Regions from separate parts of the Streptodolium elevatio genome, predicted to be linked through region 1. Evidence: riboswitches for the same ligand, from Rfam matches in the RefSeq annotation. Region 1 holds a riboswitch; each other region holds the start of a gene.
What was found. Region 1 has a riboswitch for cyclic di-AMP ahead of ACWD12_RS12920 (transglycosylase family protein). Riboswitches for the same ligand answer to the same signal wherever they lie in the genome.
Positions count from the first base shown of each region.

Region 1 (5,241 bases):
GTTCTGCGCGCGCACGGTGACGACGAACGCCCGCGCGCCGTCCCGGAGTCCGCGCGCGACGTCGTCCGGGATCGGGCCGTCGTCGTCGAGGCGTACCGGCCGCGCGGTCAGGTTGAGGGCGGCGAGCAGGTCGAGGAAGTTGGCCCACCCCGGGTCCTCCACCAGGACGGTGTCCCCCGGACGCGTGTGCGTCATCAGCGCGCGTTCGATCGCGTCGAGCGCGCCGGAGGTGACGACGAGGTGGTCCGCGGGGACCCCTTCTGCCGTGAGGACGCCCCGCGCGGCGTCGGCGAGCGGGCCGTATAGCGGCGGGTGGTTGTAGAGCGGACGCCACGTCGCGGGGTCGGGGAACCGGGGGTCGGGCAGCAGCTCCGGATCCGGTTCGCCCATGACCAGCATGCGGGTCCCGGGCGGCGCGGCCGGGCCGAGGGCGTTGCGTTCCGTCGACGCCGGGCGCGGCAGCACGCGCGTTCCGGCGCGCCCCTGGGTCTCGACGATGCCCCGCTCGCGCAGCAGGCGGTACGCGGCGGCGACGGTGTTGGGATTGACCCCGAGGCCCGCGGCCAGGGTGCGCACCGGCGGCAGCGCGTCGCCGGGTGCGAGGCCGCCGTGCCGGAGGTCGCGCTCGATGGACGCCGCGATCTCGGCGGCGGTACGCCCGGTCGGGGCCACGATCTCCTCCTGAACGGCAACGACGCGCAGTCGTCGGTGCGGTCGCACGGCGCGGGCGACCTGTTGCCCGGCGGCCGCAATCTGTGATCGCACCCTATTGCGTTGACAGTCCCCCAACTCGTCGCCTTATTGTACTAGCACCAACTTGTGATTGACCTAGTACAAAGAGGTTTCCGACATGAGTAGCGCCCGCGAGGCCACCGGGACCACCGGGACCACCGAGCCCCCGTCCGTCTACGCCCGCACCGAGGCGACCACGCCCACGCGATACCGCGAGCGCATGCGCTACGACGCGGAGACCGTGCACGCGATCCTCGACGAGGCGTTTCTCGCGCACGTCGCGTTCACCGCCTTCGGGCAGCCGCAGATCCTGCCGCTGATCTTCGGCCGCGACGGCGGACGCCTCTACCTCCACGTGTCGAGCGGCTCGCACCTGGCCATCGCGGTCCGCCACGCGGGAGACGAGGGCCTGCCGGTCTCCTTCGCGGTGACGCTCGCGGACTCCCTTGTCCTGTCGCGCGCGGCCATGCACCACTCCATGGACTACCGCTGCGTGATCGCCCACGGGCCGCTGCGCCGGGTGACCGACCCCGCGGAGACCGCGCGCGGCTGGGCCACGATGATCGACCACCTCGTGCCCGGGCGGTACGCCGACAGCCGCCCGCCGAGCCCGAAGGAAGCCGCCCAGACCGGCCTGTTCGCCCTCGACCTGTCCGACGTCGCGGCGAAGGTCCGCTCGCACGGGCTCGCCGAGGACGCGGCCGACCGAGAGCTCGGCCACTGGGCCGGGGTGGTCCCGCTGCGCACGGCGGCCGGGACGCCGCGCCCGGACGCCGGGGTGGAGGGCGAGCCGCCCGCGTACCTGAAGGAGTGGCTGGCCCGGCGCGGATGACGGCGTGCGGATGACCGTGTATCGACGGAACCCCCACCTACGGTTCTCTCATATGCGGGATACCATCCCGCATATGAGAGACGACGTCGACGAACGCCTCGCCCGGCGACTCACCGCGCTACGCGTCGAGCACACCTGGTCCCTGGACGAACTCGCCGGCCGGACCGGTGTGAGCCGCTCCACCCTCTCGCGCCTCGAACGCGCCGAGATCAGCCCGACGGCGGCACTGCTGAACAAGCTCTGCACGGCGTACGGGCGCACGATGTCGCGTCTGCTCGCCGAGGTCGAGTCCGGCGCCGAGGCCGTCCGCGTCGTGCGCGCCGAGGAACAGCGGGTCTGGACCGACGAGGCCTCGGGCTTCGTGCGGCGCTCGGTGTCCCCGCCGAACCCGGACCTGCGCGCCGAGGTCGTCGAGGGCCTGCTCGCCCCGGGCGCGCACATCGCGTACGACGGCCCGCCGACGCCGGGCCTCGAACACCACATCCGCGTCCTCGACGGCACGCTCGCCGTCACCGTCGAGGGCACGACGCACACGCTCGACGAGGGCGACGCGATGAGCTTCCGGTTGTGGGGGCCGTCCGCGTACGCCTGCCCGGGCGCACGGCCCGTCCGGTACGCACTCGTGGTGGTCGCGCCGTGACGGCCGCGCCCCGGGTCGGGATCCGTCGCCTGCCGGCGGACGCGTTCGACGACGCCGTGCCCGCTCTCGGGGAACTGCTCGCCGACACCGTGACCGGCGGTGCGTCGCTCGGCTTCCGCACTCCGTTCACGCCCGGCGACGGCGCCGCGTGGTGGCACAGCCAGGCGGACGCCGTGCGCGCGGGCGCCTTCGTCGTGTGGACCGCGTACAACCGCGCCCCCGACAGCGCCTCCGACGGTGCCGCCTTCCACGGCCGCGTGCTCGGCACGGTCTGCCTGGCCTTCAGCTCCTGGGCGAACGGCGCGCACCGCGCCGACGTGGTCAAGCTGATGGTCCACCGCGACGCACGCGGGCAAGGTCTGGGCCGCGCGCTGCTGGCGACCGCCGAGGCGCACGCGGCCGAGGCCGGCATCACGCTGCTCATGCTCGACACCGAGACGGAGAGCCCGGCCGAGCGCATGTACGAGGCGGCGGGCTGGACGCGCTACGGCGTCGTCCCGGCGTACGCGGCCGATCCGGACGGCGTCCTGCGCGACTGCACCTTCTTCTACAAGCCGGTGACCCTCTACAAGCCGTGAACCTCTACAAGCCGGTGAAGAACGGCTCCTGACGCGACGCGTCCCGCGACGGATCACCGGCCGGAAATGCCCCCGGTGACCTTGTGGATCCGCGCGCGCCCCGTCGGTCAAACGTGTGTTGACGGTTTCAGCGGGCTCGTGCGCGCGCCGGGAGGCAGCTTCCCCACATCCGGAACGTCCTAATCGCGGTGATGCGCCGGATTCTCATAACTTTGCCCCTGCTTTACCGAATCGACGCTGCATCACCCCCGGGCCACTTTGGGTGAGGCGATCATGCCCTGCGTGGCCCGGTGATCACCGTACGGAGAAATCCGCACACATACCGGTCGCCCCGAACTACACCGCGTGGCCTATTCCCCGAACGCCGATATTCCCAAACCGGCTTTGCGGGGAGGGGATTTGAGTTGTCGGAGTCCGTCTGCCTACCTTTCTCGGCGTCGGTGTCCCACACATCGACCCCGCTCACCGGAACGCCGAATTCTGCCGCCGGCCGAGACGGGACAGCTGAGAAGCAACCACGGCAGAAGCGGGGGAACCAGGTGAAACGCGCCGGCCCGGCGACAACCGGGACGGCTAGGGGTGAAGCCGCGCTCGACGGCCCTTTCCGAAGGGCGGACGAGAGCGGCCGGGCAACTCCAGCCCGAATCCGACAGCTCACCTCGCAGGCGTAGGAGAGGAAACGCTTGATGCTGTCCGCAACTCGCAACCGTCTGACCACGAAGTCCCGCATCGCCGTCGCCGCCGGTGTCACCGGTGCCGCGATCGCCGCCCCCCTGATCGGCGCCACGAGCGCTTCCGCCGCCCCGGTGAGCACCTGGGACAAGGTCGCCCAGTGCGAGAGCACCGGCAATTGGTCCATCAACTCGGGCAACGGCTTCTACGGCGGCCTGCAGTTCACCCAGAGCACCTGGAACGCGTTCGGCGGCGGCCAGTACGCCGACCGCGCCGACCTGGCCACCAAGGACCAGCAGATCGCGATCGCCGAGAAGGTGCTCGCGGGCCAGGGCCCCGGCGCCTGGCCGGTCTGCTCCGTCAAGGCGGGCCTGACCAAGAACAGCGGTACCCCCTCGATCGACACCGGCTCCACCGGCAGCTCGACCACCAAGTCCCAGAACGCCGCCCCGAAGAGCCAGTCCGGCTCGCAGCTCTCCGAGGACACCAAGTCCGAGGCGAAGACCGAGAGCAAGGCTCCCGCGTCCGCGTCGACCGGCAGCACCTCGTACACCGTCGTCGTCGGCGACACTCTCTCGAAGATCGCCGACGCCCAGCACGTCGACGGCGGCTGGGAGAAGCTGTACCAGGACAACCGCGGCGTCGTCGGCGGCAACCCGAACATGATCTACGCGGGCCAGAAGCTGGCCCTGGCCGGCGGCCAGGCCGCGGCCCCGCAGACCGGTGCCAAGCTCACCGAGGACACCAAGTCCTCCGCCAACACCGGCAGCACGAAGAACCAGGCCAAGAACCAGGCCGGCGCCAAGCTGAGCACCGACTCCGGCAGCTCGACCGCGAAGTCCGGCAGCACGGCCAAGAACTCGACCGACAACGCCACCGCGTCGTCGTCCTCCGCGTCGGGCTACACCCGTCCGGTCCCGGGCGCGCCGCACGGCTCGTACGGCAACTCGGGCTCGCTGTGGTCGAACGGCCACACCGGTGAGGACTTCTCCGCCGCGTCGGGCACCTCCGTCAAGGCGGTCACCTCCGGCACGGTCGTCAAGTCCGGCTGGGGCGGCGCGTACGGCAACGAGGTCGTCATCAAGCACGCCGACGGCAAGTACAGCCAGTACGGCCACCTGTCGTCCTCGTCCGTGTCGGTCGGCCAGCAGGTCTCGACCGGCCAGCAGATCGGTCTGTCCGGCTCGACCGGCAACTCGACCGGCCCGCACCTGCACTTCGAGATCCGCACCACCCCGAACTACGGCTCGGACATCAACCCGCTGGCTTACCTGCGCGCCCACGGCGTCAGCATCTGAGCCACACCAGACGCCCCGCGCAGTTGTGGGGCTGACGCGGGACAGCAGTAAAACCGACGCCCGGCCGGACTCCTCCGGCCGGGCGTCGCCGCGTCCGCACACCCGGGTCGCTGCGACCGGGTCCGCACATGGCTTGACCGGTCTGCCGAACGGCCTGACCGGTCCGGCAGTTCAGCGTGCATTCAGCTTGCGAGTGCCGCGCCGAAGCGCAGGAATCCGGCGACCTGCGGGGCGAAGGTGACGGCACCCTCGCCGACTCCCTCGCGTATACCGGCCGTCACTTCCGCGTCCGGCTCGCCGTACACCTCGAAGCTCTCGACGCGGCAGTGCTCCATCACCCCTTGAATGTACGGATCCGCGAGCCGCCAGTGCGTGCGGACCGCGTCCGAATCCCGGAACAACTGGAAACTGTGCGCGGTCATCTCCGGTTCGTCGACGAAGACTTCGACCATGAGCTGGGGTCCGTGGCGTTCGGCGAACCCGACGGCG
Region 1 covers NZ_JBSFVE010000005.1:276,521-281,761, reverse strand. The annotation lists gene ACWD12_RS12940 (aminotransferase class I/II-fold pyridoxal phosphate-dependent enzyme) at 1-672, opposite strand, end outside; gene ACWD12_RS12935 (pyridoxamine 5'-phosphate oxidase family protein) at 851-1,564, shown strand; gene ACWD12_RS12930 (helix-turn-helix domain-containing protein) at 1,638-2,204, shown strand; gene ACWD12_RS12925 (N-acetyltransferase family protein) at 2,201-2,782, shown strand; cyclic di-AMP (ydaO/yuaA leader) riboswitch at 3,292-3,465, shown strand; gene ACWD12_RS12920 (transglycosylase family protein) at 3,469-4,752, shown strand; gene ACWD12_RS12915 (hypothetical protein) at 4,935-5,241, opposite strand, start outside.

Region 2 (5,241 bases), on a different contig from region 1:
CGTCGGCGCGGGCTTCCAGACGGCGGCTGATCAGCATCTGCGCGGGGCCGGACACCGTGGTCACGACCGCGACGACCGCAAGCAGCAGCGCGAGGGCGCGCGGGTCGCCCGCGCCGTCCGCACCCGCCCGGTTCAGCAGCGGCCGCCAGGTCGTCAGCAGGCCGATCACGCAGACCCCGGCCGCCATCCCCGCGGCACCGATCAGCGTGCCGTGCAGGACGTCGTTGCGCTTGGCGTGGCCGAGTTCGTGGGCGGTGATCAGCTCGATCTCGCGCGGCGACGCGCGGCGCAGGGTGGTGTCGTAGACCACGATGCGGCGCGTCGCACCGAAGCCGGAGACGTAGGCGTTGAGTGCGGTGGTACGCCGGGACGCGTCGGCGACGAGCACGTCCTCGACGGGCACGCCGTCCTTCTCCGCCAGTTCCAGCAGCGACGTGCGCAGCGGGCCTTCCGGCATCGAATGGAACTTGTTGAAGGCCGGCTCCACCAACAGCGGGTAGAGGAAGGAGATCGCGACGACGAGGAGCGCACCCGCCCCGGCGGCGATCGGCCAGGCGGCGCGCGGCCAGTGGCGTACCAGCGCGAACAGCGCCAGCGCGACGCCGAGCGCCGGCCCCGCGGACATCGCGAAGCCCTTGGCGGCGTCGAGCCACCAGCCGGACCAGGTCTGCACGGACAGGCCGTACCTGCGGCGCACCACCTCCAGGCGCGCGTCGAACGGCAGTGCCACCGCGCGGCCGATCAGCAGCAGCACCAGCCCGCCGAGCAGGATCTGCCACACCCAGCCGCCGCCGAGCGGACGGGCGACCGCGGCGATCAGCCGCGCGCCGAGCGTGGTCAGGCCGAGCAGCAGGGCGACCACCAGGCTCAGCGCCATGGACAGGTACGCGGGCGGCCGGGCGTGGTCCGCGAGTTCCCGCCCCCGGGCGATCTCCGCGGCGGTGAAGTCGCGGGCCGCGTCGGGGGCCGTCGCGCCGCCGGGGATGTCGGGCAGCGGCCGCCACGGCGTGGTGAGCGCGACCGCAACCAGCAGCACGGCGGCGGTCACCACGAGGCAGACCACCAGCACCTTCTGACCGGACATCGGCCGGCTTCCCTCCCCGTCTGTTCCCCACCGCACGGCCGCGCCGCGGCCGGGCCGCTACTTGACCTGCGCCTGCACGTACGCCGCCCACTGCGTCGTGAAGTCCGCCGGCGAGATCCGGAGGACCGACACGAACGCGCTCGTGAGGCGGCTCTTCTGGTCCGGCTGTCCCACACCGGGCGGCGGCGCCTCGCCGACCGCGCGGTAGAACTCGACCAGTTTCTCCTGTCCCCAGCGCTCGGCGATCATCCGGCAGGCAAGCCAGCCCATCTCGTACGCCTGCGGCAGCGCCTCCTGCGTGGTCTCGAACTGCTCGTCCGCGGGCAGCGTGCGGGGCACCCGCCCCTCGCGGACGTCACGGCGGAGCTCGGGGGCGGCACTGCGGATGGTCTGGCCGGAGTTGAGGTACCCCACGTAGTCCGCGAAGCCCTCGGACAGCCACGTGGGGGTCCAGTTGCGGGTGAACGCCCGGCTCGCGACGTGGGTGATCTCGTGGGTCATGACGACGCGCCGCTCGACCGCGCCGAGTTCGCGGAACGCGTCCGGGTTGACGATGACCCGGTCGGCGGCGGCCGCGTCGACGTCGGCGCCGCGCTCGCCGGTGGTCACCGCGGCGATGCGCGCGTACTGCTGCGGCTCGGCACCGAGCAGGCGGGCCATTTGCTCCTGGTTGGCCGGGACGATCACGACGGCCTTCCCGGCCCACACGCCGCCCCACACCTTGTGGACGTCGGGCACCGCGGTGTCCATGTCCTTCTGGTACGACCGCAGGTCTGTCCCGTCGCCGACCCCGAGCACGATGCCCGAGTCCCCGCGCAGCACCGTGACCGGTCCCAGGTCCCACACCTGCACCGCGCCGCGCATGCCGCTGTCGGTGCCGTCGGTGTCGGCGGCGATCAACCAGGCACCGTCGCGGAGCACAAAGGTCAGGTACTGCGGGCTGCGCACGGGCGCGCTGTCGAAGCCCTCGATGCGGTACGTCAGGTCGACCTGCGCGGCGAACACCGTGGCGCCCGCGAAAGTCGCGAGGCGCTGCTCCGGAAGGGTGAACGCGTCGGCGGCGACCAGTTCGTAGTCCCACGACGCGAAGGGAATCTGCGCCGCGTTGTCGAACGCCGCGGCCTGCGCGTCGTGGAAGGCCTTCGCCGCCGGGTCGATCGTCGCGAGGTACGCGGCGCGGTCGTGGGTCCGCACCGCCGTCGCCCGGCGCTCCAGCAGCCGGGCGATCGCCTCGTTGCGCGGATCGGTGTGCTTCTCCTGGCCGGCGGGCAGGTCGGCGGCCTGTACCGGCGGAGAGGGGCTCGCGCCGGGAGCGGACCCGCGGCTCGAACCGTCCGAGCCCAGGCCGATGACTCCCAGGGCGATTCCGGTGGATATCGCGGCGCAGATTGCCGCGAATACCAGGAGCCACCGCGGGATCCGTCGCGCCCTAGGGCCCCGGTCGTCCACGGACTGATCGTACGAGACCGCGAACGGGGCCACCCGCCGAGTTCCGCGCACCGGGAACCTCCCGGCGTGGGGACCGGGAGGTTCGGCCTCCGGTGGCGCGGTGCGGCATCAGGGGCGGTGAGTCGGCGGACGCGTCAGGAGGGACGGACGACCTTGACGACCTTCATCGAGTGCAGCGGCGCGTAGCGCACGTTGGTGCCGGGCTTGGGGGCGTGGATGATCTGCCCGCCGCCCGCGTAGATCCCGACGTGCGACATGCCGCTGTAGTAGATGACCAGGTCGCCGGGCTGGATCTGGTCGACCGGGACGCTGCGGCCGGCGCCGGCCTGCGCCTGCGAGGTACGCGGCAGCGAGACGCCCGCCTGCTTCCACGCCCAGCCGGTGAGGCCGGAGCAGTCGAAGGAGTTGGGGCCTGTCGCGCCGTACACGTACGGCTTGCCGACCTTCGACGCGGCGGCCGCGACGGCGGCACCGGCCCGCCCGCTGACCGGGACGGTGACCTTGGGGGTCTCGGTCTCCGGCTTGGTGGTGGTCGGCGAAGGCTTGGTGGTGGTCGGCGCGGTGGACGACGGGGTACGCGCCTCGTCGCGCGACGCGCGGTCGTCCGCCTCGATCGTGTCGCCGTGGCCTTCCTCGGCGAGGATCGCGGCGCGCTCGGCCTCGGTCAGCGTGTTCAGCAGGGCCTGGGCCTGCTGGAGCTTCTTCTCGACCTCGGCCTTCTTGGCCGAGAGGTTCTTGCGGGTGTCCTCGAGCTCGCCGAGCTTCGCGGAGGCCTCGGTGCGCTCCTGGTCGAGCGTGCGCTTCTTGGCCTGGATCTGCTCGATCGAGGCGGCCTGCTGCGCGGTGATCTGATCGAGCGCGGCCGCCTTGCTCAGGTACTCGTCGGGCTTCTCCGACAGCATGAGCTGGAGCGTGGGGTCGACGCCGGCGTTGCGGTATTGCGCACTGGCGATCACCCCCATGGTGCTCTGCAGCGAGATGAGGTCGGACTGCTCCTGGGCGATCCGCTCCTGGATCTGCGAGACCTGGCCCTGCAGCAGCTCGGTCTTCTCCTGGAAGCCGTTGAGCTCCTCGGTCGCGACCTCGGCCTGATGGGTCAGCTCGTTGATCTGGGCCTTGACCTGGTCCTTGGAAGGGGCCGGGTCGGCCTGGGACATGCCGGGCGAGAGCGCCACCGCGGTGGCTGCAGCGGCGGTGAGCACGCCGACGCGCGCCTTGCTCGGTTTCTTCGGCCGTCGGTGGGACGCCACGTAGGCGAACTCCTTCTTCCTACGCCCGCCTACCGGGTGAGCTGACGGGTTCGGGCCGGAAGAGACGCCCTACGACACAGACTTCGTGTCGATTCACCCCACGGGGAATGGTTCCCCGGCTCCGGCTCGGCCTCGCGGCCTCGTCGGACTCGGCGGGAGTCCCCGCCGCCGCCCTGGCTGGACGATCGACATTGCGGGCACTCAGCCCGAGACATTAGTGACCCGGGCTTGATCCGTTCAAATCAATCGCCGAAGTTTTACAAGAGATCTCGTGATTAATGCTTCCGGGTCCACCGAGCGTGATCAGAGAGCGACCATCTGTTCATACTTTCGTGGCGGTTTACGGCGTTGTGCGGGCGGCTCGGCGGCCGCTTGGCGCGGCTCCCGAGGAGTCGGCTTCGACGGATCTTCGCGCAGGTCAGGGACGTACCGGAGGGGGCGGGACAGGCCCGCCTCAGCGAGCAGGGCTATGCGGTCGACGGTTTCCGGCGAGAGGTCGAGACACCCGGTAATTCCCGAATTCCGCCCTACGGGCGAATCACCCGTATCGGTGTCGTTACGGCGCATTGTGGGATATCCCACATCCACCACGGCGTGTCGGCACACCGGAACCGACTCGTTGGATTTCGACGCATCGGGCGAAAAGTCCGATTTATCGTCGAGAATTTGAGGGACCACACAATCAGCACACGCCGGACCTCGGGCACGGCACGTACGGCAGCAGACCCGCATGGTCGTCCACCTCTTCCGTTGCGTTCCGATGGAGCTGCGATGGAGCGGTTGCTCCTGGAACACACGGTAGGGACGGGCACTGACACAACGTCACATGTCAACCACGGCGGTCGAGATGGGACGCATCGCACGGGGCGGCGCGGCGGTCAGCCGCGGGCGAGCCGGCGCAGCAGCATCGTCGACGGCACCGGGCGCGCCCCCGCCCGCCTTACACCGTCGGCGACTTCGCGGTCCGACGAGACCACGATCACGGGACGGCCCGGCGGTTCGGCGCGCACCAGGCGGCGGATGAGCTCGTCCGCGGTCTCCCCCGCCTTGCTGAAGCGCACCCGCACCCCGCGGGGCGGGGCGAGCAGCACGGGGGCGTCCAATTGCGCGCCGTCGAACACACAGGTGACCTCGGCGCCGCTCTGCGCGGCGATGACGGCAAGTCCCCCGAGTAGGCGTACGCGCTGCTCCGAAAGGGCGAGCGACGGGTAGCCCGTCTTGGTGACGTTGTAGCCGTCGATCACCAGGTGCGCCTGCGGCAGGCTCAGCAACTGGTCCAGGAGCGCGGGGTCGTCGCCTTCGAGCGCGCGCTTGGCGATGTCCTTGGGGCTCGCCCCCTCGGGCGCCACGGCGTCGACGGTGTCCGCGGGGCGGATGCCGACCGGCGGCAGGGCCAGTTCGCGGCGCAGCCCCTGGGCGGCTTCGAGGACCGTGTCGAGGAGCAGGCGTACGCGCGTG
Region 2 covers NZ_JBSFVE010000037.1:12,469-17,709, reverse strand. The annotation lists partial or broken gene ACWD12_RS38330 (M48 family metallopeptidase) at 1-877, opposite strand, end outside; gene ACWD12_RS38325 (hypothetical protein) at 1,142-2,533, opposite strand; gene ACWD12_RS38320 (C40 family peptidase) at 2,668-3,783, opposite strand; cyclic di-AMP (ydaO/yuaA leader) riboswitch at 3,794-3,948, opposite strand; gene ACWD12_RS38315 (NYN domain-containing protein) at 4,662-5,241, opposite strand, start outside.
Region 2: another riboswitch for cyclic di-AMP. It lies ahead of ACWD12_RS38320 (C40 family peptidase); the one in region 1 lies ahead of ACWD12_RS12920 (transglycosylase family protein).

Region 3 (5,241 bases), on a different contig from region 1:
CGCGTTCGCCGCAGGTGGGCTGGAGGAGTTGGAGGTCGACGACCTCGCGGAGCGCGGCTTCCACACGCTCCGCCTGCTCCTGGCCGTCGGCCCGGCCCGTCGGCTCTGCGGCTGCGGCGATGGCGGCAGGGGGCGGTGTGGTCGGCGCCGGGGTTGTGGCGGCCTGCGCGGGGGCCGCGCCCGCGAGGAGGGCGGCCAGCGCGGCGGCCGGGACGATTGCGGCGGCGGAGATGCGGGTGGCGGCGCGGGTACGGGTACGGCTACGGGTGGTGGTGGTGCGGGTGCCGGCGCGGCCGGCGGCGGGGGTGGGCTTGGCGGTTGCCCGGTGCGTACGGCGGCGTGCGGATGTCGGTGCGGACACGGCTGTGGACCCCTCGTCGTGGAGTGCGCGCGCCACGGGACGGTGGCCGCGCAGGAGCGACTGTCCGGGGAAACGGCGCGGAGGGGTGACGCCTCGGATGATGATCCGATGACCGGACGCGGGTGAGTCTGGCACCGAGGGCGCGCGGTTGGGCCCGGTTTCGGGAATCTTGACCCTTGCGGGCGGTGGCTCGTCGAGGGCGGGGTACGCCACGTCGGGCGCGATGGGCTGCGGGCGGCGTGCAGGCGCGCGGTGTGCGGTGTGCGGCGGGACGGTGCGAGCGGTGGGTCAGCCGGTCGGCTCCGCGACGACCAGCGGGCGCAGCGGTGTGGTCTCGACCCGGCGTACGACCGGCAGCAGGGCACGCAGGGCCAGCGGCGACAGCGCGAGCGCGACGAGAGCGCCGAGCGCGAAGCCACCCAGGATGTCCGTGGGGTAGTGGACCCCTACATAGAGGCGGGCGAACCCCTGAAGGACGGCGACGAGGACGGCAATAGCGCCGAGCCTCCGGTCGACCAGCAGCAGGGCGATCGCCAGGGACATCGTCAGCAGGGCGTGGTCGGAGGCGAAGGACGGGTCGTCCTTGCCCTGCACGAGGACCGTGACGTCGGGGTGGGTCAGGAAGGGGCGGGGCCGGTCGACCCATTCGCGCAGCGGCATGTTGGCCACCTCGGCGAGCAGGGCGGCGATCGGCGCCCAGATGAGCCCGGCGACGGCGACGTCGTGGTCGGGACGCCGGCGGGCCCGGAACCACGCGATGCCGAGGAGTCCGGCGAGGATCGCGAGGAGGCCGTACTCCCCCATGAACTCCATGAAGCCGTGCGCCCATGTGGTGTCCTCGGCGAGGCCGTTGACGCCCTGGAGGACATCGACGTCGATGTTGTCTCCGGCGGCGAGGGGCACCGCGGGCTCGGCCGCGGCGGGCAAGGCGTACACGGACACGGCAGGACCTCCCGAGAATTCGTCCTTCAAGATCACGCTTGGGAGGTCTGCGCGGTTCCCGAACCGCGGGGATTCCCCTGATTGGGGCCCTGAGAGGGAGCTCGGCCGACCGGATAATCCGGACGAATGATGGCAGAGTGCCCGTCAGGTCATCCGATCGAAGGAGATGCGCGCCGATGACCTGCCGAACAAAGCCCCATGTCGGACATTTCGGATCTTGCCTTCGGAATGTCGGCCAGGTCACACCGATTTGACGTTCGATCACCGTCCGTGCGCGAAGCGTGGTGGTTTTTCACAAACGGTCAGTGGAGCGGTACCGAAGGTAGGAATTCGGACACCTTCGGCCGTCCAAAAGTGACAAGGAGTGACGTCTTGCCCACCACAAAACGGACGTAAACCTGTTCTTACGATGAGTCGCTTGTGATCTCAGGATCTGTCTGCCTAACGTGCTCCGCGTCGGTCCCCACACCGACCCCTCTCACCGGAACGCCTAGTTCTGCCGCCGGTCGGGACGGGACAGCTGAGAAGCAGCCACGGCAGAAGCGGGGGAACCAGGTGTAACGCGCCGGACTGGTGACAAACCAGGACGGCTAGGGGTGAAGCCGTACCAGTGACCCTTCGACCGGGGTCGCCGCGGGCGGCCGGGCAACTCCAGCCCGAATCCGACAGCTCACCTCGCAGGCGTAGGAGAGGAAACGCTTCATGCTGTCCGGAACCGGGCGTCATCGCCGTACCCGTCTGTCCACGACCTCGCGCATCGCCGTCGCCGCCGGTGTCACCGGTGCCGCGATCGCCGCCCCGATCATCGGGGCGACCACCGCCTCCGCCGCGTCGGTGAGCACCTGGGACAAGGTCGCCCAGTGCGAGAGCACCGGCAACTGGTCCATCAACACCGGCAACGGCTTCTACGGTGGGCTGCAGTTCACCAACTCCACCTGGCGCGAGTTCGGCGGCACGCAGTACGCCGCGCGCGCCGACCTGGCCACCAAGGACCAGCAGATCGCGATCGCCGAGAAGGTGCTCGCGGGCCAGGGCCCCGGCGCCTGGCCGGTCTGCTCCGTCAAGGCGGGCCTGACCAAGAACAGCGGCGCCCCCTCGATCGACACCGGCTCGTCCAACGGGTCCTCGCAGACCCAGGGCAAGACCTCGACGCAGACCGCGCCGAAGCCCGCCGCGCAGCAGCCCTCGGGTGCGAAGCTCACCGAGGACGCCAAGGCCGCCGCCCCCAAGCCGGCCGCGCAGCCCGAGGCGAAGACGCAGCAGGCCCCGACCAAGCCGGCGACCCCCGCGCCGTCCGCGAGCACCGCCAAGGCCGACTACACGGTCGTCGTCGGCGACACCCTGTTCAAGATCGCCCGGGCGCACGACGTCACCGGCGGCTGGCAGAAGCTGTACGACCTCAACCGCGGCGTCGTCGGCGGCAACCCGAACCTGATCTTCCCGGGCCAGAAGCTGGCCCTGGGCGGCCAGTCCACCGCGGCCCCGGCCCCGGCGAAGCTGACCGAGGACACCCCGGCGAAGCCGGCTCCGGCCCCGTCGGCGTCCTCCTCGTCCACGAAGCCCTCGGGCGCGAAGCTGACCGAGGACAAGGCCCCCGCCAAGAGCGAGACCACCAAGCCGAGCACGAGCTCCAACACGAACTCGAGCGCCGCCAAGCCGTCGACCGGCAACTCGTCGTCGACCGAGGCGTCGTCGTCCGGCTACGTCCGCCCCGTTCCGGGTGCGGCGAGCGGCTCGTACGGCCGCTCGGGCTCCATGTGGTCGAACGGCCACACCGGTGAGGACTTCCGCGCGTCGGCCGGCACCAAGGTCAGCGCCGTCACCTCCGGCACCGTGGTCTCCGCGGGCTGGGGCGGCGCGTACGGCAACGAGGTCGTCATCAAGCACGCCGACGGCCGCTACACGCAGTACGGCCACATGTCGAAGATCTCCGTCTCGGTCGGCCAGAAGGTCTCGACCGGCCAGCAGGTCGGCCTCGTCGGCTCGACCGGCAACTCGACCGGCCCGCACCTGCACTTCGAGGTGCGCACCGGCCCGAACTACGGCTCGGACATCAACCCGATCACCTACCTCCGCGCCCACGGCGTCAACGTCTGATCCACTGATCCTCGCGATCGGTCGAACTGACATCGCAGTGACGCGGTAGAGGCACCACGCCGCAGGCCCCGGACCCCACGGTCCGGGGCCTGCGGCGTTTTCGGGCGGGTGGCGGCCTGTTGTGGGGGATGGGCGTCGCCGGGAGCCGCTACGGGCGCACAGGGGCCGCGGCGGGGGCACGGGTGGGCGGTGGGGACGTGGTGGGCCTGGAGGGCGGCGGCTGCTTGCCGGGGGCCGGGCGGCTGGTCGTCGGCGCACCGGGACGCGGGGGCGCCTGCGCCGGTGGTTGGCTCGGTGCGGGGGCTGTCGGCGAGGGGGTTGCCGGTGCGGGGGTGGGGGTGGGCGGCGCGGGGGTCGTGTCGGAGAAGGACGTACGGGGTGCACCTGCCCCCGCCGTTCCGGCGACGTTGGCGACGACCGGGCCGCCGCGTACCGGCAGGGCCTCCGCCCCCTCGGGGGTCACCCGTGTGGCACCGATGTAGTCGGGCTTGTCGATCTTGCCGAAGCGGATGACCTCGCCCGTGTAGGGCGCGTGGATCATCGTGCCGCCGCCGACGTAGATCCCCACGTGGTGGATGCTGCGCGGATCCTTGAGGTCGTACGCGAAGAACACCAGGTCCCCGGGCAGCAGTTCGGCCCTGGCTGGGTGCCGGCCCGCGTTCCACTGGTCGTTCGCGACGCGCGGGAGCTTGATGCCGACCTTCTGGTACGCCGCCTGGGTGAGGCCCGAGCAGTCGAACCGGCCCCGGTGGGCGGCCGTGCCCTCACCGCCCCAGAGGTAGGGCGTACCGAGCTTCGACTGCGCGAACTCGATGGCCCCGACCGCGAGAACCGACGGCGGCAACGGGGCCTTCACCGCGCCGAAGCTCTGCTCCAGGGAGCGGATGTTCTTGACGTAGTTGCGCGTCTCCTTGTACGGCGGGATCCCCTTGTACTGGATGACGCGGTACGCGCCGGCGTTGTACGCGGCGAGCATGTTGTTCGTCCGGTCCCCCGGCACGGAGGCGATCGACTTCGACAGCGCGCAGTCGTACTTCGCGGCCGAGGGGATCGCGTCGTCGGCGTCGAAGGGGTCACGGCGGCCGTCGCCGTCGCCGTCCGTCGACCACTGGGGCCAAGTCCCGGGCATGAACTGCGCGATGCCCTGCGCACCGACCGGGCTGACCACCTTCGGGTCGAACCCGCTCTCCTGGTAGAGCTGCGCGGCGAGCAGCGCCGGGGAGATCTCCGGGCAGAGCCGGCCCCACTGTTCAATGGCACCCTGGTACGCGGCGGGCACCGTCCCGGGCGCGAGCGCCACCTGCCCGGAACCGCCTGCGGGGGCGGGAGTTCCGGACATCCCGCCTACCGCGGCGGCGAGCAGGCCGACGAAGCCGAACGGGACCGCGACGGCGATCCCGACGGCAATCCGTGCCTTACGCATGCGCGGTCGGGGGTCGCGCGGGGAAGGACCTCATGGAAACGGGACACCATCCGGGACAACATGGGACCAGCCGCTACTCCGGCGGGAACCTGCGGGGGTGCGGCGACGGGCAGGGACCGCGCACGCGTCGTGCTCCCGTCATTGTGCGCGCCATGATTGCTCTGCGCAATCACCCGTGATACACACAGTGAGCGAGCCGTCTCTCGGGGGTGGTGGCCCGAACGGTGTCGTCAGGACAGAATAATCGAGTGACAAAGAGCCCCCGCTCCACCCGGCGGGGGCAATTCGAGAAGCCCAATCGGGGGCGGTGAGCGGCATGTATCTAGGTGCAGGCAACGGCGACATCAATACGATCATCGGTGGGATTGCCCCGGACTGGGGGCCTTTCGGAAAGCTCGGCGCCGAAGCGCGCACCATG
Region 3 covers NZ_JBSFVE010000032.1:11,637-16,877, reverse strand. The annotation lists gene ACWD12_RS36910 (hypothetical protein) at 1-361, opposite strand, end outside; gene ACWD12_RS36905 (phosphatase PAP2 family protein) at 650-1,303, opposite strand; cyclic di-AMP (ydaO/yuaA leader) riboswitch at 1,823-2,002, shown strand; gene ACWD12_RS36900 (transglycosylase family protein) at 2,006-3,400, shown strand; partial or broken gene ACWD12_RS36895 (NlpC/P60 family protein) at 3,834-4,823, opposite strand; gene ACWD12_RS36890 (hypothetical protein) at 5,140-5,241, shown strand, end outside.
Region 3: another riboswitch for cyclic di-AMP. It lies ahead of ACWD12_RS36900 (transglycosylase family protein); the one in region 1 lies ahead of ACWD12_RS12920 (transglycosylase family protein).

Region 4 (5,241 bases), on a different contig from region 1:
GACGCGCGGTGGCTCACGGGCCAGAACATCCGGGCGACCGGCGGCATCGGCTGACGCGCGGGGCCGTCGTCGTCGGCGCTCAGGCCACGGTCATCAGGACTTGCCGCTCAGGATTCCGGTGCGGCGGGTCTGGTGCTCAGGTTCCGGTGCCCAGGTTCTGGAGACGCGGACCTGGTGCTCAGGACCTGGTGCTCAGGACCTGCGGCGACGGCGGTGCCGGTAGCGGCTGACGCCGACCGCGACGGTCGCCACCAGCACGACGGCGAACACCGCGGCGAAGTACACGGGTGCCCCGCCGAACGTCACGGCGGCCAGCGCGGCGCAAACCGGCACGAGGAGCACCAGTCCGTGGTCGCGTACGGCCTCGCGGAAGCGGGTGCGCCGGGACCGGGCCCGCGGCGGCGCGTCGCCGTACGGCGAGGCGCCCGGCGGCCGTATCCGGCGCAGCCTCGTTCGGCGAGGGGGCCTTTCCCGGGGGTGCCCGACGGGCGGCGGCGCGCGGTCCGGCACGGTCCGGTCGGGCAGCGTCCCGACGGGCGGAGGTTCGCCGGCCGTGCGCTCGTCGACCGGAGGCACGGCACGCATCAGGTCGCTCATGCGGAGCACGAATTCCTCGTCGTCGAGGAGGTCGCGTTCGATGTCGCGCAGAATCAGGCGCTCGCGTCTGCTGAGTGCGGGCCCGGACATGATGGACACCTCCGTACCGCGCCGGGGTCTCTACTCGTCGCCTGCCCGGAGGCGGGCGCGAGAAACGCGGCAGACCCCTGCGGACACCCGCGCGGACGGCGGGTCCACGAGCTGAGAAGCGTGGACCGCCGTCCGCGCGGGGCCGGTCAGGGGTTGTGTCTCCGGCGGTCGGGCCGCCGGGTGTGCCACCGAGGGGGCGGGGTCACGCGGGGCGCGTGGCTCCGGCGATCGGCATCGAGTCGACGTCGACGATCTTGACGACGCTGCGCGAGTTCGGCGCGTGGATGATCTTGCCGTCGCCCAGGTACATGCCGACGTGGCTGATGCCCGAGTAGTAGAAGACCAGGTCACCGGGCTGCAGGTTGGAGACCGAGACCTTGTTGCCGGCCGCGAACTGCGCGTTGGTGACGCGCGGCAGCGACACGCCGGCCGCCTTCCACGCGGCCTGGACCAGGCCGGAGCAGTCGTACGCGTCCGGGCCCGCGGCGCCGTAGACGTACGGCTTGCCGAGCTGCGCCTTCGCGAACGCGATGGCGGTGGCGGCCTTGCCGGACGACGGTGCGGCGACGGTGCTGCCCGTCGACTGCTGCGTCGGCGTCTTGGGCGTGGTCGTGGTCTTGGCGGTGGTGCCCGAGGTGTCCTGGTTCGTGGACCGGGTCGGGGCCTTCGCGGGGGCGTCGACGGTCAGCTTCGACGACGAGCTCTGCGGCTTGGTGTTCGTCGAGGTCTTCGGCGCGGTCCTGGTGGACGTCTTCTCGGTGGTCGACGTGCTCGGGGCGCTCGGCGCGGCGGCCGGCCTCTGCGGCGCGGCGTCCTGCGTGACACCCGCGAGCTTGAGGACCTGGCCGATGTCGATCCAGTCGGCGCCGCGGGGCAGCTGGTCCCGGTTGATGTCGTACAGCGCCTGCCAGTTACCCGGGATGTCCTTCGCCTGGGCGATCTCCGAGAGGGTGTCGCCGGCGACCACGGTGTACGTGGCGAGCGGGGCGGGCGCGGCCGGGGCGGCGGCGGGTGCGGGTGCGGGGGTGACGGTGACGTCCGGTGCGGGGGCGGCCGCGTCGTCCGGCGCCGAGACCGGGGCGTTCCGCGGGAAGGTGGGGGCGGCGGGCGCGGCGTGGGCGGCGGTCGCGGTGAGCGTGGCGCCGAGGCCGGCTATACCGGCGGCGGCCACCAGGCAGCGAACGCTGTGGGCAGACAGCATGAAGTCGTTCCTCTCCTGCCGCCTGCGAGGTGAGCTGTCGGATTCGGACCGGAGCGGCCCGGCCGCGCGCTGCGCGGCTTCACCCCGAGCCGGACCCGGATGTCCGGGTACGGCATACCACCTGGTTCCCCCGCTCCCGTCCGGATGTCGTGCATCATCGCCGGGACCGGGGACGGGATTCGGCGTTCCGGTCGGCGGGCCACGCCTGGGCGGCGAAACCGGGGGTGACGCTAGACAGAACGTTCGTGCGACCACAACTCGCGAGGTGCGTTTCCGGACGGATAAAGGCCGCGTCAAGTCGCCGAAGCCGCATGACGGCCATTCCTGCCTGCGGGGATGACATGCGGATATGTCGCAGAGTGAGCGTGACGGTCCGCTTACCCAAAAAGTTTCGAAATCGTCTTGACGGCCCGGGATGGCAAATCACCATACGTTCCGTGTTGTCCATATTTGGGCAACAGAAGGGTTTGTCACTCCTTCGGATGCGCCGGGCTGCCACTCGCCGAAGTCGGCTCTAGCGTCGAAAGGAGTGCCGTCAAATCATGACGACTCATCTCCAAATAGACATTTCTCGACAGACGCTCTTGCCAGACACCTTGGAGGCCCGGTGACCGAGGCGACGCGCCGAAGCCTGATGTGGTTGTCCTCCCCCGCACTCGTCGCGCTCCCGGTCCGCGCGCTCACCCTGCTCCTCGCCTGGGGCCTCGGGCTCGGCGGCATGGCCATGCTGTGGGAGGGCGTGCCCGGTGGCGAGGGCGGGTCGGTGGTCTGGTTCGGCCTCGGGATCGTCGCCGCGGTCCTGGGCGGCGCACTGGGGTTGTCGCTGTTTCTGCCGGCCGCCCGCGACGAGACGTCCGCGCGAGCCGACCGCGCCTGGGGCGCGGCCGGACTCGTCACGACGGTGGTGTGCGCGTCCGGCGCCGTCGCCGTGCTGGCCTTCGACCAGCTCGCACGCTTCTGGGTCGGGCTGGGACTCTGACGCCCGGCCCGGGCACCGGAGCGGCCCGTCAGTACCAGCCGGGCCCGCCGCCGGGGGCACCGCCGTGGTTGCGAAGGGCCGCGGCGTTGCGCCGCTTCCAGCGCAGGTACGAGGTCAGGTATCCCAGGCTCCAGAACCCGCAGGTGAAGAGCACCCCGACCACGTGGGCCACATGCGGGAACGGGCGTACCCCGACGTAGCCGGGCTGGTACCCGGCCATGCCGCCGCCGCTGCCGCCGGTCGGCGCCGCCCATGACCCGGACGCCGCACGGGCCACCTGCCGCGGGAGCCAGCCGAGGAGACCGCCGCTCGCGAAGCCGGTCACCACCGCGGCCCGGGACGCCTGGCGCTGGGCCCTCTGCTGGGCCGCCTGCACCGCGTGCGCCGGTACGCGGGCGGGCCACGGCCCGCCGCGGAAGGTCACCCCGTACAGCTCGCGGACCCGCTTGGCCTCCCACACCGACAGGGCGGTGATGGTGACCGGCCCGCCGAGCGTCACGACGATGGCGACCACCGCGGGCACCCGGTTGTTGCCGGGAGACGCGAAGTCGACGGCGGCGACCGCCCAGGACAGCGTCGGCGCGAGCAGGCTGGGCATCAGCAGGTGCCCGTCGGCCGCCGCGAAGAGGTGCCGCGGGACCAGGAAGAAGGCGAAGATCGCGAAGAAGCCGGTCCAGATGAAGCCGGCCAGTCCCAGCAGCAGAAGAACCCACATGGCGGGGTGGTCCGGCTTGGCCTCGACGAGTCCGCTCGCGGCCACCGCCGCGAGGATGCCGCCCGCCCCGAGGAACCAGGCCATCGAGGTCATCGGATAGCGCATCGCCCGACGCGTCTCCCGGCGGACGTTGTCGTGCGAGAGCAGTACGAAGGCCAGCGCACAGAGCGGAACGGCGACCATCGCCACCACGACGGAGATCGTGACGTGCAGGATCGCCTCACTGAAGACCTTGTCGCCCTCGACGCTGTCGTACTTCACCGCGACCCACACGACCACCGCCATCCCGATCAGCGTGCGGATCAGGCCCAGCTGGTCGATGCGCGGGTCGGGCGGGGCCAGCCGGTTCTGCGGCTTCAGCGCACGCTGGGCCGCGCCCTTGGGGTTGATCAGGTACGCGAGCACCTTGCCGGCGACGGTGCCGAAGGTCCGGGGCGGCCTACCCTGCGGTCCGCCGGGACCGGGACCGGGCGGCGGTGCCGACGAGGGCGCGGACGGGTGCGGCGCGGGGTGCGGCGCGTACGCGCCCGGCTGGAAGGGGAATTGGCCCGTCGCCCCGGGAGGCTGAGCAGGCGGCCACGGCGGTGGAACGTGCGTCAAGGATCTGTCCTTCATCTCGCCGGGGGGTCAATTCCGCGCAGCAGTATGGCGGAACGCGATGAGACGACGACAGCTGGAGACCCCTCACACTCCAGGCGGCGCGAAACGCCCGGGAAAATACATGAATCGACAAGACAGCGAATCGGGCACGGTCACCGGGGGCGGGGAATTCGAAGTGGAGGAACCGGGGGAAGCCGAACCCGGGGGAAGGGGAACTCGGTCGGCCGAAGGGAACCTGGCGGCAAGGAGGATCGGGTCGAAGGGGAACCGGGCCCGGCCGCCCCCCACGGCGACCAGACCCGACTCCCTTCCCCTGACCGGCCCGTGACCGGTCCGCGCCCGGCCGGGGGCCCACACGTCGCCCGGCCGGCGCGCACGGCGGCGGACACCTCGACCACCGCGGTGGCCGCCGCGACCACCGCGAATCCGGCGCGGGGCAAATGCACTTCCGAGCCGTCGTCCGCGGTGCACCGATCCGCTGCCCCGCGCTCTCGACCGGAAACACGCGGCCGCGCCAAATGCGGGGACGTTCAGGGCCAGACGTTCAGGGCCAGGGGGCTTCAGGTCAGCGCCAGGGGCGTCAGGTGCGCGACAGCACGGCCATCGCGGCGTTGTGGCCGGGGATGCCGCTGACCCCGCCGCCGCGCCGAGCCCCGGCGCCCCCGAGGACGATGCGCTCGTACCGGGTCTCCACCCCCCAGGTCCCGGCCTGGTCCGTGTCCTCGGCGAACGGCCACGCGAGATCGCGGTGGAAGATGTGTCCGGCGGGCAGACCGAGTTCGGCCTGCAGGTCGACGGGCGTCCGCGCCTCGACGCACGGCCGCCCGTCCGGGGTGCGCAGCAGGCAGTCCTCGATCGGCTCGGCGAGCACGCTGTCCAGGGACGCGAGCGTCGCCTTGAGCGCGGCCGCGCGGGCACCGTCGTTGTCGGCGGCGAACAAACGCGCGGGCATGTGCAGGCCGAACAGTGTCAATGTGTGCACGCCCGCCGCGCGTTCCGCCGGGCCGAGGATCGTCGGGTCGGTCAAGGTGTGGCAGTAGACCTCGGCGGGCGGCAGCG
Region 4 covers NZ_JBSFVE010000011.1:245,772-251,012, reverse strand. The annotation lists gene ACWD12_RS21695 (SDR family oxidoreductase) at 1-54, shown strand, start outside; gene ACWD12_RS21690 (hypothetical protein) at 193-687, opposite strand; gene ACWD12_RS21685 (NlpC/P60 family protein) at 890-1,888, opposite strand; cyclic di-AMP (ydaO/yuaA leader) riboswitch at 1,894-2,083, opposite strand; gene ACWD12_RS21680 (hypothetical protein) at 2,496-2,867, shown strand; gene ACWD12_RS21675 (hypothetical protein) at 2,896-4,182, opposite strand; gene ACWD12_RS21670 (phytoene desaturase family protein) at 4,763-5,241, opposite strand, start outside.
Region 4: another riboswitch for cyclic di-AMP. It lies ahead of ACWD12_RS21685 (NlpC/P60 family protein); the one in region 1 lies ahead of ACWD12_RS12920 (transglycosylase family protein).